Regions from separate parts of the Paraherbaspirillum soli genome, predicted to be linked through region 2. Evidence: predicted binding sites of a transcription regulator. Region 2 holds the regulator's gene; the other holds the start of a gene.
The links. The regulator sigma-54, encoded in region 2, starts transcription at its own class of promoters, with help from an activator protein. The targets are predictions, from matches to a motif close to TGGCANGNAANCTGCTTT.
Positions count from the first base shown of each region.

Region 1: glnA (type I glutamate--ammonia ligase) is a predicted target of sigma-54. The motif match lies at 1,827-1,844, and genes of this name have one in related genera.

Region 1 covers NZ_JBHSMT010000005.1:77,026-81,427, reverse strand. The annotation lists gene lhpH (trans-3-hydroxy-L-proline dehydratase) at 1-120, shown strand, start outside; gene ACFPM8_RS01290 (delta(1)-pyrroline-2-carboxylate reductase family protein) at 147-1,070, shown strand; gene ACFPM8_RS01285 (rhodanese-like domain-containing protein) at 1,100-1,564, opposite strand; gene glnA (type I glutamate--ammonia ligase) at 1,971-3,386, shown strand; gene ACFPM8_RS01275 (DUF4124 domain-containing protein) at 3,629-4,108, shown strand; gene glnL (nitrogen regulation protein NR(II)) at 4,283-4,402, shown strand, end outside.
Region 2 covers NZ_JBHSMT010000008.1:158,653-163,054, forward strand. The annotation lists gene lptA (lipopolysaccharide transport periplasmic protein LptA) at 1-155, shown strand, start outside; gene lptB (LPS export ABC transporter ATP-binding protein) at 152-898, shown strand; gene ACFPM8_RS03315 (RNA polymerase factor sigma-54) at 907-2,376, shown strand; gene hpf (ribosome hibernation-promoting factor, HPF/YfiA family) at 2,525-2,878, shown strand; gene ACFPM8_RS03325 (DUF4197 domain-containing protein) at 3,036-3,692, opposite strand; gene ACFPM8_RS03330 (deoxyguanosinetriphosphate triphosphohydrolase) at 3,766-4,402, opposite strand, start outside.

The sequences.
Region 1 (4,402 bases), on a different contig from region 2:
AAGCTTGGTCCATTCGATGCGGCGATCACTGAAGTGACCGGTAACGCTCACATCATGGGTTTCAATCAGTGGGTGCTGGAAGACAGCGACCCGTTTCCGCAGGGGTTCTTTTTACGCTAATTAAATTGAGATTGGGTTAAATACACATGCAGATTCTCGATGCCGAAGCAACCGCCGCCGCACTCCCATATTCCGCGCTGGTGCCGGCGCTGATACTGGCCGCGCAACAGCTGCGTGAAGGCAAGATCAATGCTCCCGAGAGGATGGTGATTGAGATCGACCAAGCCAGCGCGCTGCTCTGCATGCCGGCAATCAGCGCCGATCTCGGCATCACCAAGCTGGTTACCGTGCACGCCAATAATGCGCAACACCAGTTGCCCGCGATTCAGGGCGAGGTGGTGGTGTTTGACGCTTCCACCGGCCGCCGTCTGGCGCTGCTGGACGGCCCGACCGTCACCGCCCGTCGTACCGCGGCGGTGAGTTTGCTCGGTATCCAGGCCTTATTGCCGGTCAAGCCGACTTCCGCCTTATTGATCGGCACCGGGGTGCAGGCGATCGCGCATGCCGACGGCCTGGTGGATTATTTCGGGGTGACCGAGTTCTGGGTTGCCGCGCGCGACCTGCAAAAAACGCAGCTGTTCTGCGATGCGCTGCAACAGCGCCATCCGCATATCGTGGTGAAAGCGCTGAGCGCCGCTGCGCTGGAAACCGATTTGCCGCGTACCGATGTGGTGATTGCGTTGACCACATCGAAGACGGCCGTGATCCCGGCGCATATTGCACCGACCACGCTGGCGATCGGGGTGGGGGCGTTCAAACCGGATATGGTCGAATTTCCGGCGCAACTATTGCATAGCCGGACGGTGGTGGTGGACTGCCTGGCGGGAGCCAAACACGAAGCAGGCGATTTGCTGCAAGCCAATATCGACTGGAGCAAAGTACGCGAATTGCCGGAAGTGCTGGCGCTTGGCATCGAGCAGCAGCCAGCCTTGCCGGTCTTCAAAACAGTCGGTCAGGCAGCCTGGGATCTGGCCGCTGCCCGGGTTGCCATCGCCTCGTTAGAAAAATGATCCGGCAGCGGACTAGGTAGTGCGGGCTCTCAAGCGCCGATCCACGGCAAGCCCGCCTTGCACCAGCCGTTGACATTCTTGCGATGCCCATCAGCATCTTTTTCCCCTTCAAATCCTTCCAGGATATCGTAGCAATTGCTGTAGCCGTGTCCGGTTGCCAAGGTCGCGGCGTGCCGCGAGCGCACGCCTGAGCGGCACATAAACAGCAAGGGCGTGCCTTTTTCCGCGATCTGGGCCAACTGGCTCAGAAAATCGGGATTGGCAACGCCGCCAGGGTAGAGCGACCATTGGACCGCGGCATGCTGGGCCTCGGGGATCGCGACCCGGCCCACCCAGTCGCGCTCGGCAGCGGTACGGACATCCACCAGGATGGCGGCATGATCTGCCTGTATCAAGGCAAATGTCTCGCTCGGCGTGAGCGCTCCTGCGTAAGGCAATTGCTCGCTTTTGCCGCGTTCTCGGGCAATGGTCAGAAGGTCGGTAGCCGTGCTCATTTTATTTCTCCTGGAACAATAAACTGATTATTGTAGCGTTACAAAAGGGCGTAAACTGTCTGCACCAATACAGTGCATTCAGTTGGGTTTTGTGATTTGATGCACTGGAACGGTGCCTTTATTTTTGGTGGCACCGCTTTGGTGATTTTGCCAAAGCGCAGAAAGTGCCGATGATGCGCGAAAACGACCGAATCAAGTTACTCGCCAGGCTAGGAAGCAAGCTAAAGACGATAGTGCATAAGCAATACCCAAAAAAGGGCGGTGGCATGGATTCTGCTATCATCCTGCACTGAGTTTGGGCTGTACCAGGCAGCAGGATACGGCTGTCAGGTCCGCACCATTCAACGCATCATTCGAAATTCGCAGTACTTTCTCACGCAGTACTTCCTCATTTTAGGAGATTCACATGGCAATGACAGCCGCAGAAGTCTTGAAGATGGCAAAAGACAACGAAGTCAAATTCGTTGACTTTCGCTTCGCTGACACCAAAGGCAAAGAGCAGCACGTAACTGTTCCTGTCTCTCATTTTGATATCGATAAATTTGAGTCGGGTCACGCATTTGACGGTTCTTCTATTGCTGGCTGGAAGGGTATTGAAGCTTCCGACATGCTGTTGATGCCGGATCCAAACACCGCCAACATCGACCCGTTCATGGAAGAGACCACATTGTTCATGCAATGTGACGTGATCGAGCCATCCGACGGCAAGGGCTACGACCGCGATCCGCGTTCGATCGCCAAGCGCGCCGAAGCCTACCTGAAATCGTCCGGCCTGGGCGACACCGCCTACTTCGGTCCTGAGCCTGAATTCTTCATTTTCGACGACGTGCGTTGGGGTTCCGACATGTCGGGCTGCTTCGTCAAGATCGGTTCGGAAGAAGCATCCTGGAGCACCGGCAGCAAGCTCGAAGGCGGCAACACCGGCCACCGTCCAACCGTCAAGGGTGGTTATTTCCCAGTGCCTCCGGTCGACAGCTTCCAGGACATGCGTTCGGAAATGTGCCTGATCCTGGAATCGCTCGGCATCCCGGTCGAAGTGCACCACCACGAAGTGGCCGGCGCCGGCCAAAATGAAATCGGCACCAAGTTCTCGACCCTGACCGAGCGCGCCGACTGGACCCAGAACATGAAGTACGTGATCTGGAACGTCGCCCACACCTACGGCAAAACCGCAACCTTCATGCCTAAGCCTATCGTTGGCGACAACGGTTCCGGCATGCACGTGCACCAATCCGTGTGGAAAGACGGCAAGAACCTGTTCGCCGGCGACGGCTATGCCGGCCTGTCCGAATTCGCGCTGTTCTACATCGGCGGCATCATCAAGCACGCACGCGCGCTGAACGCGATCACCAACCCAGGCACCAACTCCTACAAGCGTCTGGTTCCTGGCTATGAAGCACCGGTCAAGCTGGCTTATTCGGCACGCAACCGTTCGGCTTCGATCCGCATCCCGCACGTGGCAAATCCAAAGGGCCGTCGCATCGAAACCCGTTTCCCGGACCCGCTGGCCAACCCGTACCTGTGCTTCTCGGCATTGCTGATGGCTGGTCTGGATGGCGTGCAAAACAAGATCCACCCAGGCGAAGCAGCGTCGAAAGACCTGTACCACCTGCCGCCGGAAGAAGACAAACTGATCCCAACCGTTTGTTCTTCGCTGGATCAGGCGCTGGAAGCGCTGGACAAGGATCGCGAGTTCCTGACCCGCGGCGGCGTCTTCAGCGACAGCATGATCGATGCCTACATCGAGCTGAAAATGCAGGAAGTTCAACGCTTCCGCATGACCACGCATCCGATTGAATTTGATATGTATTACTCGGTATAAGTAATATTGGAAGTCGGCTTGACCGGGACTGCGCAATGCAATCCCGGTCAACAGCGAAAGGGCGGGAAAAGTCTACTTTTCCCGCCCTTTCGCATTTTCGCAACACCTGACCGGCTTATTGCCGTGCGCAAGAAGGCGACTCCGGCGGATGGTTTGTCATTGACAGTTTCTTGACATAAACTAGCGACTCTATCGAATTGCGAAGAAAGTCTATGAAGCGTCTTTTCCCCGGAATCCTGCTATTGGCTGTCGCCAGCATCACCAGCGGCTATGTTTATGCGCAAAGCGAAGTTTATCTTTGCACCGACCAGAATGGTGTCAAGGAATACAAGAACACAGGTGATACCAAGGGCTGCAAGAAAGTTAATTTGCCCCCCCTGACCGTGACTTCATCCAATCCTTCATCGGGTGGCGGATCAAGCAAACCGGCGGCTGCCAGCAAGCCCGCACCGGCCACCCCTTCCGATTTTCCAAAGGTCGATAACGGCACTCAAAAAACACGCGACAATGATCGCCGTCAGATTTTGAAGGATGAGTTGGAGGCGGAGCAGAAGAAACTCGCCGACCTGCAAAAGGATTACAACGAAGGTGCGCCGGAACGCCAAGGCAACGAGCGCAACTACGCCAAATATCAGGAGCGCGTGGCAGGCATGAAGGGGGATATCGATCGGGCTAACAAGAACATCGACGCCCTCAAGCGGGAACTGTCCAATCTGAAATAAATTCAGCACTGGGTATCAACCTTGCTTTATAAATAAAGGCCGCATCTGCGGCCTTTATTTTTTCCTGGCAGATTCAGAGCTTGTCGTGCCGGACGCACCATCGTGTTGCAACCTGCATGCCGATGCTTGGTATCCTCTGAAAAATGCCCCATCTTAATCATAGGAAACGCTCGGATGCCCATCAAAACTGCTGAAGCGAAAGCACTGGACGGCCTTGATCTACTGGCATCGGCAGTGCTGCTGTTGGATAAAGACGGACGCATCGTCTACGCCAATGCCGCTGCGGAAAACCTG
Region 2 (4,402 bases):
GCGTCAAGCCGACCGATGAAGTCAACGGCGAATTCATTTCCTATGACAGCCGGGCCGAATACTATTCGGTCAACAATACGGTCAACGGCACCAGCCAGCCCGGCGCCGGACGCATCAAGGTCATCATCCAGCCACGCGACAAGGCGACCCAATGACAGCTGCCAGCACCCTGATCGTCAAAGGCCTGCAAAAAAGTTACGGTGCGCGCCAGGTGGTGCACGACGTCTCGCTCGAAGTGAAGTGCGGTGAAGTGGTTGGCCTGCTGGGTCCTAACGGCGCCGGCAAAACCACTTCGTTTTACATGATCGTCGGATTGGTCCCTTCGGACGGCGGCGAGATCGATCTGGACGGCGTCGACATTTCGCGACTGCCGATTCATCGCCGGGCCGTGCTAGGGCTGTCTTATTTGCCGCAAGAGGCATCGGTATTTCGCAAGCTGACGGTGGAAGACAACATCCGCGCCGTGCTTGAATTGCAGCGGCCGAATGGCAAAGCGCTGAGCAAGGACGAGATCGAGGCCCAGTTGCAAAAATTGCTGCACGAACTGCAGATTGAAAAACTGCGCGAGAGTCCGGCACTGTCGCTCTCGGGCGGTGAACGACGGCGAGTTGAAATTGCCCGGGCACTGGCAACCAATCCGCGCTTCGTGTTGCTGGACGAACCTTTTGCCGGCATCGACCCGATCGCCGTCATCGAAATCCAGCGCATCGTGCGCTTCCTGAAAGAGCGCGGCATCGGCGTCCTGATCACCGATCACAATGTGCGCGAAACACTGGGCATTTGCGATCGCGCCTACATCATCAACCAGGGCAGCGTGCTGGCTAGCGGCAGTCCGGATGACATCATCGCCGACGAGTCGGTACGCCGCGTTTATTTGGGTGAACACTTCCGCATGTAACGGCACAGATGAAACAATCTCTCCAACTCCGCACCTCCCAGCATCTGGCGCTGACGCCTCAGTTGCAACAGTCGATCAGACTGCTGCAACTGTCGACGCTCGAACTGCATCAGGAGCTGGAACAAATCCTGTCGGACAATCCGTTGCTGGAGCGCCTCGACGACCCGCTCGACAACTCGGTGCGGCTGCTGGCGGATGGCGCCATTAGCGGCACCCAATCGACCATGGATGCGCCGACCGGCGACAGCGAAGTAAGCAGCTCGCCGAGCGAAAGCGAGGCTCCCGTCGATGCGCCGGCGGCGGCGGAAAATGGCGACACCGAGTGGAGTTTTGACGACGTCGCGCACAGCTCAAAAACACCGGACGACGAAGACTCGCGGCCTCAACTGGAGGCGCAGGAAACAACACTGCGAGAACACTTGCAGCAGCAAATGCGGGAAACGCTGCATGACCTGCGAGACCGCGCGCTGGTCGAACTGATCATCGATGCGCTTGACGATAACGGCTATCTGGAAGAACCGCTGGAAGAAATCCATGCGCGCTTGCCGTCCGAGCTAGGGATTGAAATCGAAGAGCTATCGATGGCATTGAAGATGGTCCAAAGCTTCGATCCGGCCGGGGTAGGCGCCCGCAGCGCCGCAGAATGCCTGACGCTGCAAATCAGACGTTTTGCCAAAGTGCCGCTTGTAACCCGGCGCCTGGCGCTGATCATTGTGCAAGAACATCTGACGCTTTTCGCCCAGCGCGACTTCAATAAAATCAAGAAAGCGCTCGACTGCGACGACGAGGATTTGCGCGAGGCGCAGGCGGTCATCAAACAATGCAATCCGCATCCAGGTGCTCCGTTTGCAGCCAACGCTTCTGATTATGTGGTGCCGGATGTGATTGTCAGGCGCACAAAAGGCGGCTGGCAAGTGATGTTGAATAATGACGTGATGCCAAGACTGCGCGTCAACGCGCTGTACGCCAATATCCTGAAACAAAGCAAAGGCGAAGGATCGCTGACTTCGCAGCTGCAGGAAGCCAAGTGGCTGATCAAGAATATGCGGCAGCGTTTCGACACGATCTTGCGGGTCGCGCAGGCCATCGTAGAACGCCAGCGGAATTTCTTTTCACATGGCGCGGTCGCCATGAGGCCGCTTGTGTTGCGTGAAATAGCTGATACACTAGGTTTACACGAGAGTACTATTTCTCGTGTAACCACTCAGAAATACATGCTGACACCCCACGGGATGTTCGAACTCAAGTATTTCTTCGGTAGCCACGTCGCTACTGAGGCAGGTGGAGAGGCCTCCTCAACAGCGATACGGGCGCTCATTAAGCAATTGATAGGAGCTGAAGATTCAAAAAATCCTTTCTCTGATAGCAAGATTGCCGAAATGCTCGCGGAACAAGGGATGGTGGTAGCTCGCCGGACCGTCGCAAAATATCGCGAAGCGTTAAAAATCCCGCCAGTAAATTTACGCAAGGCCTTGTAGTTCTCTTTTTGTTTGACTGTTGGACCCCGTTGCTGCGTTCGGACAGAGCGCATCTTATAAGATTGATCTCCCCCAAAAGATTGGTCAGCTAAAGATTAAGCTCATATCGGATCCGGACCTCCAGCAACATCCTTGATAGGAGCGCTGTATGAACTTCACAATCAGTGGGCATCACCTCGAATTAACCCCTGCCATTCGCGAATATGTACAAAGCAAAATGGAGCGCATCAAACGCCACTTCGACCATGTCATCGATATCAGCGTCATTCTGACCGTCGACAAAATCACTGAAAAAGAAAAGCGCCAAAAAGCGGAAATCAATCTGCGCGTAAAAGGAAAAGACCTGCATGCAGAACATATTGCCCAAGATCTTTATGCTGCCATCGATGGGCTGATCGACAAGCTCGATCGCCAGGTGAAGAAATACAAGGACAAGATCCAGGATCACCAACACGATGCAATCAAGCATTTCCCGGAAGAGATTCCCGCCGCCGTGACCTGATCCGGCCGTCAAATGAACCTATAGGCATATGAACTGGAACCGGTTCTAGCCTATAAATGAACAAGGGCGCAGTCAATGCGCCCTTTGTTATTTTGGAACCCGGGCCACCTCGGCCTTGATGCTCGCTGATCAGCGTCTCAAACTATCATTCAGCAATTTATTTAAGTACGCCAAACACTTTGCTGATAATCGCACTTCCCGCACCGATCGGATCGTTGCGAATTGCTTTCTCTTCTTCACCAATCATGGTGTACAAGCCGTCCAGCGCACGTTGCGTGACATAGCCTTCGACAGTCGCTTGCTGCACTGGAACCAGGCCGGTTTTGCTGACTTGCTCCATGGTAGCGTTATATTGCGCCGACAGACCGTTACGATCGGTAATCTTCTTCACCATTGGCAAAAACTTTTCACCCAACTGGCTTGACGTCTTTTGCTTGAAAAAATTGGTCACGGAAGTATCGCCGCCGGTCAGAATATTTTTCGCGTCGCTTATCGACATTGACTTCACTGCGTTCAGCAGCAGCGGTTTGGCTAATGGCACGGCAGACTCGGCAGCATGATTCATCGACACCACCAGCTCATCCAATTGCTGCCCTTTACCTGTCATTCGTAATATGGGCATCGCTTGTTCGAGTATTCTCGGCAAACCGATTTTCACTTTGTCGTTATTCAGGAAGCCGTTTTCGACACCCAATTTGGATACCGCGCTATCAGCCCCTTTTTGTAGCGCCGCTTTCAGACCGCTACTCGCATCCTGATTGCTCAGATCGCTGAGCGAAAAAGCGAATACTGCAGATGCCGATACGGCCAGCATCAACGCCAGTGTGGATAGCCGGAGAATTTTCATACTTGGTCCTTGGTGAGTTTAAATGAACAATAACGATATCTTAGAGATGCCCTTCATCTACCAGGAACAGGCGCCTATGCTCGCGTATCGCGTAACGATCGGTCATGCCGGCGATGTAATCTGCTACCTGGCGCGCCTGCAATTGCGTGCTCTCGGCAATCCCGGCGTCATTCGACGACAGCTGATAATCCGGCGGCAACAAGGTTGGCTCACGCATGAAGCACTCGTACAGATCGACCACGATACGGCGCGCTTTGCTGGTCATGCGGTTCACCAGATAGTGACGATAAAGATTTTCACGCAGGAAGCCTTTGAGCACCGCCGCTTGCTGTGCCATCGCATCGGAAAATGCAATTAACGGCTGCGCGTTGCGCACGTCGTCCAGGGTCTGCGGCCGCGCTTCCAGAATCCTCTGCTGCGAGGTCCGGATCAGATCGGTGATCAGCGCATTAATCATTCGGCGAACGGTTTCGTTGATCGCGCGTCGCCCGCTCAAGCCAGGAAAAACGGCCTCGACTTCGCGGCTGTGAACCGCATAGAAATCGATTTGATGCATCTGCTCAAGCGTCAACAAACCCGAGCGTAAACCGTCGTCGATATCGTGATTGTTGTAAGCGATTTCATCTGCCAGGTTCGCCACTTGCGCTTCCAGCGTCGGCTGTCTGCGCTCGATAAAA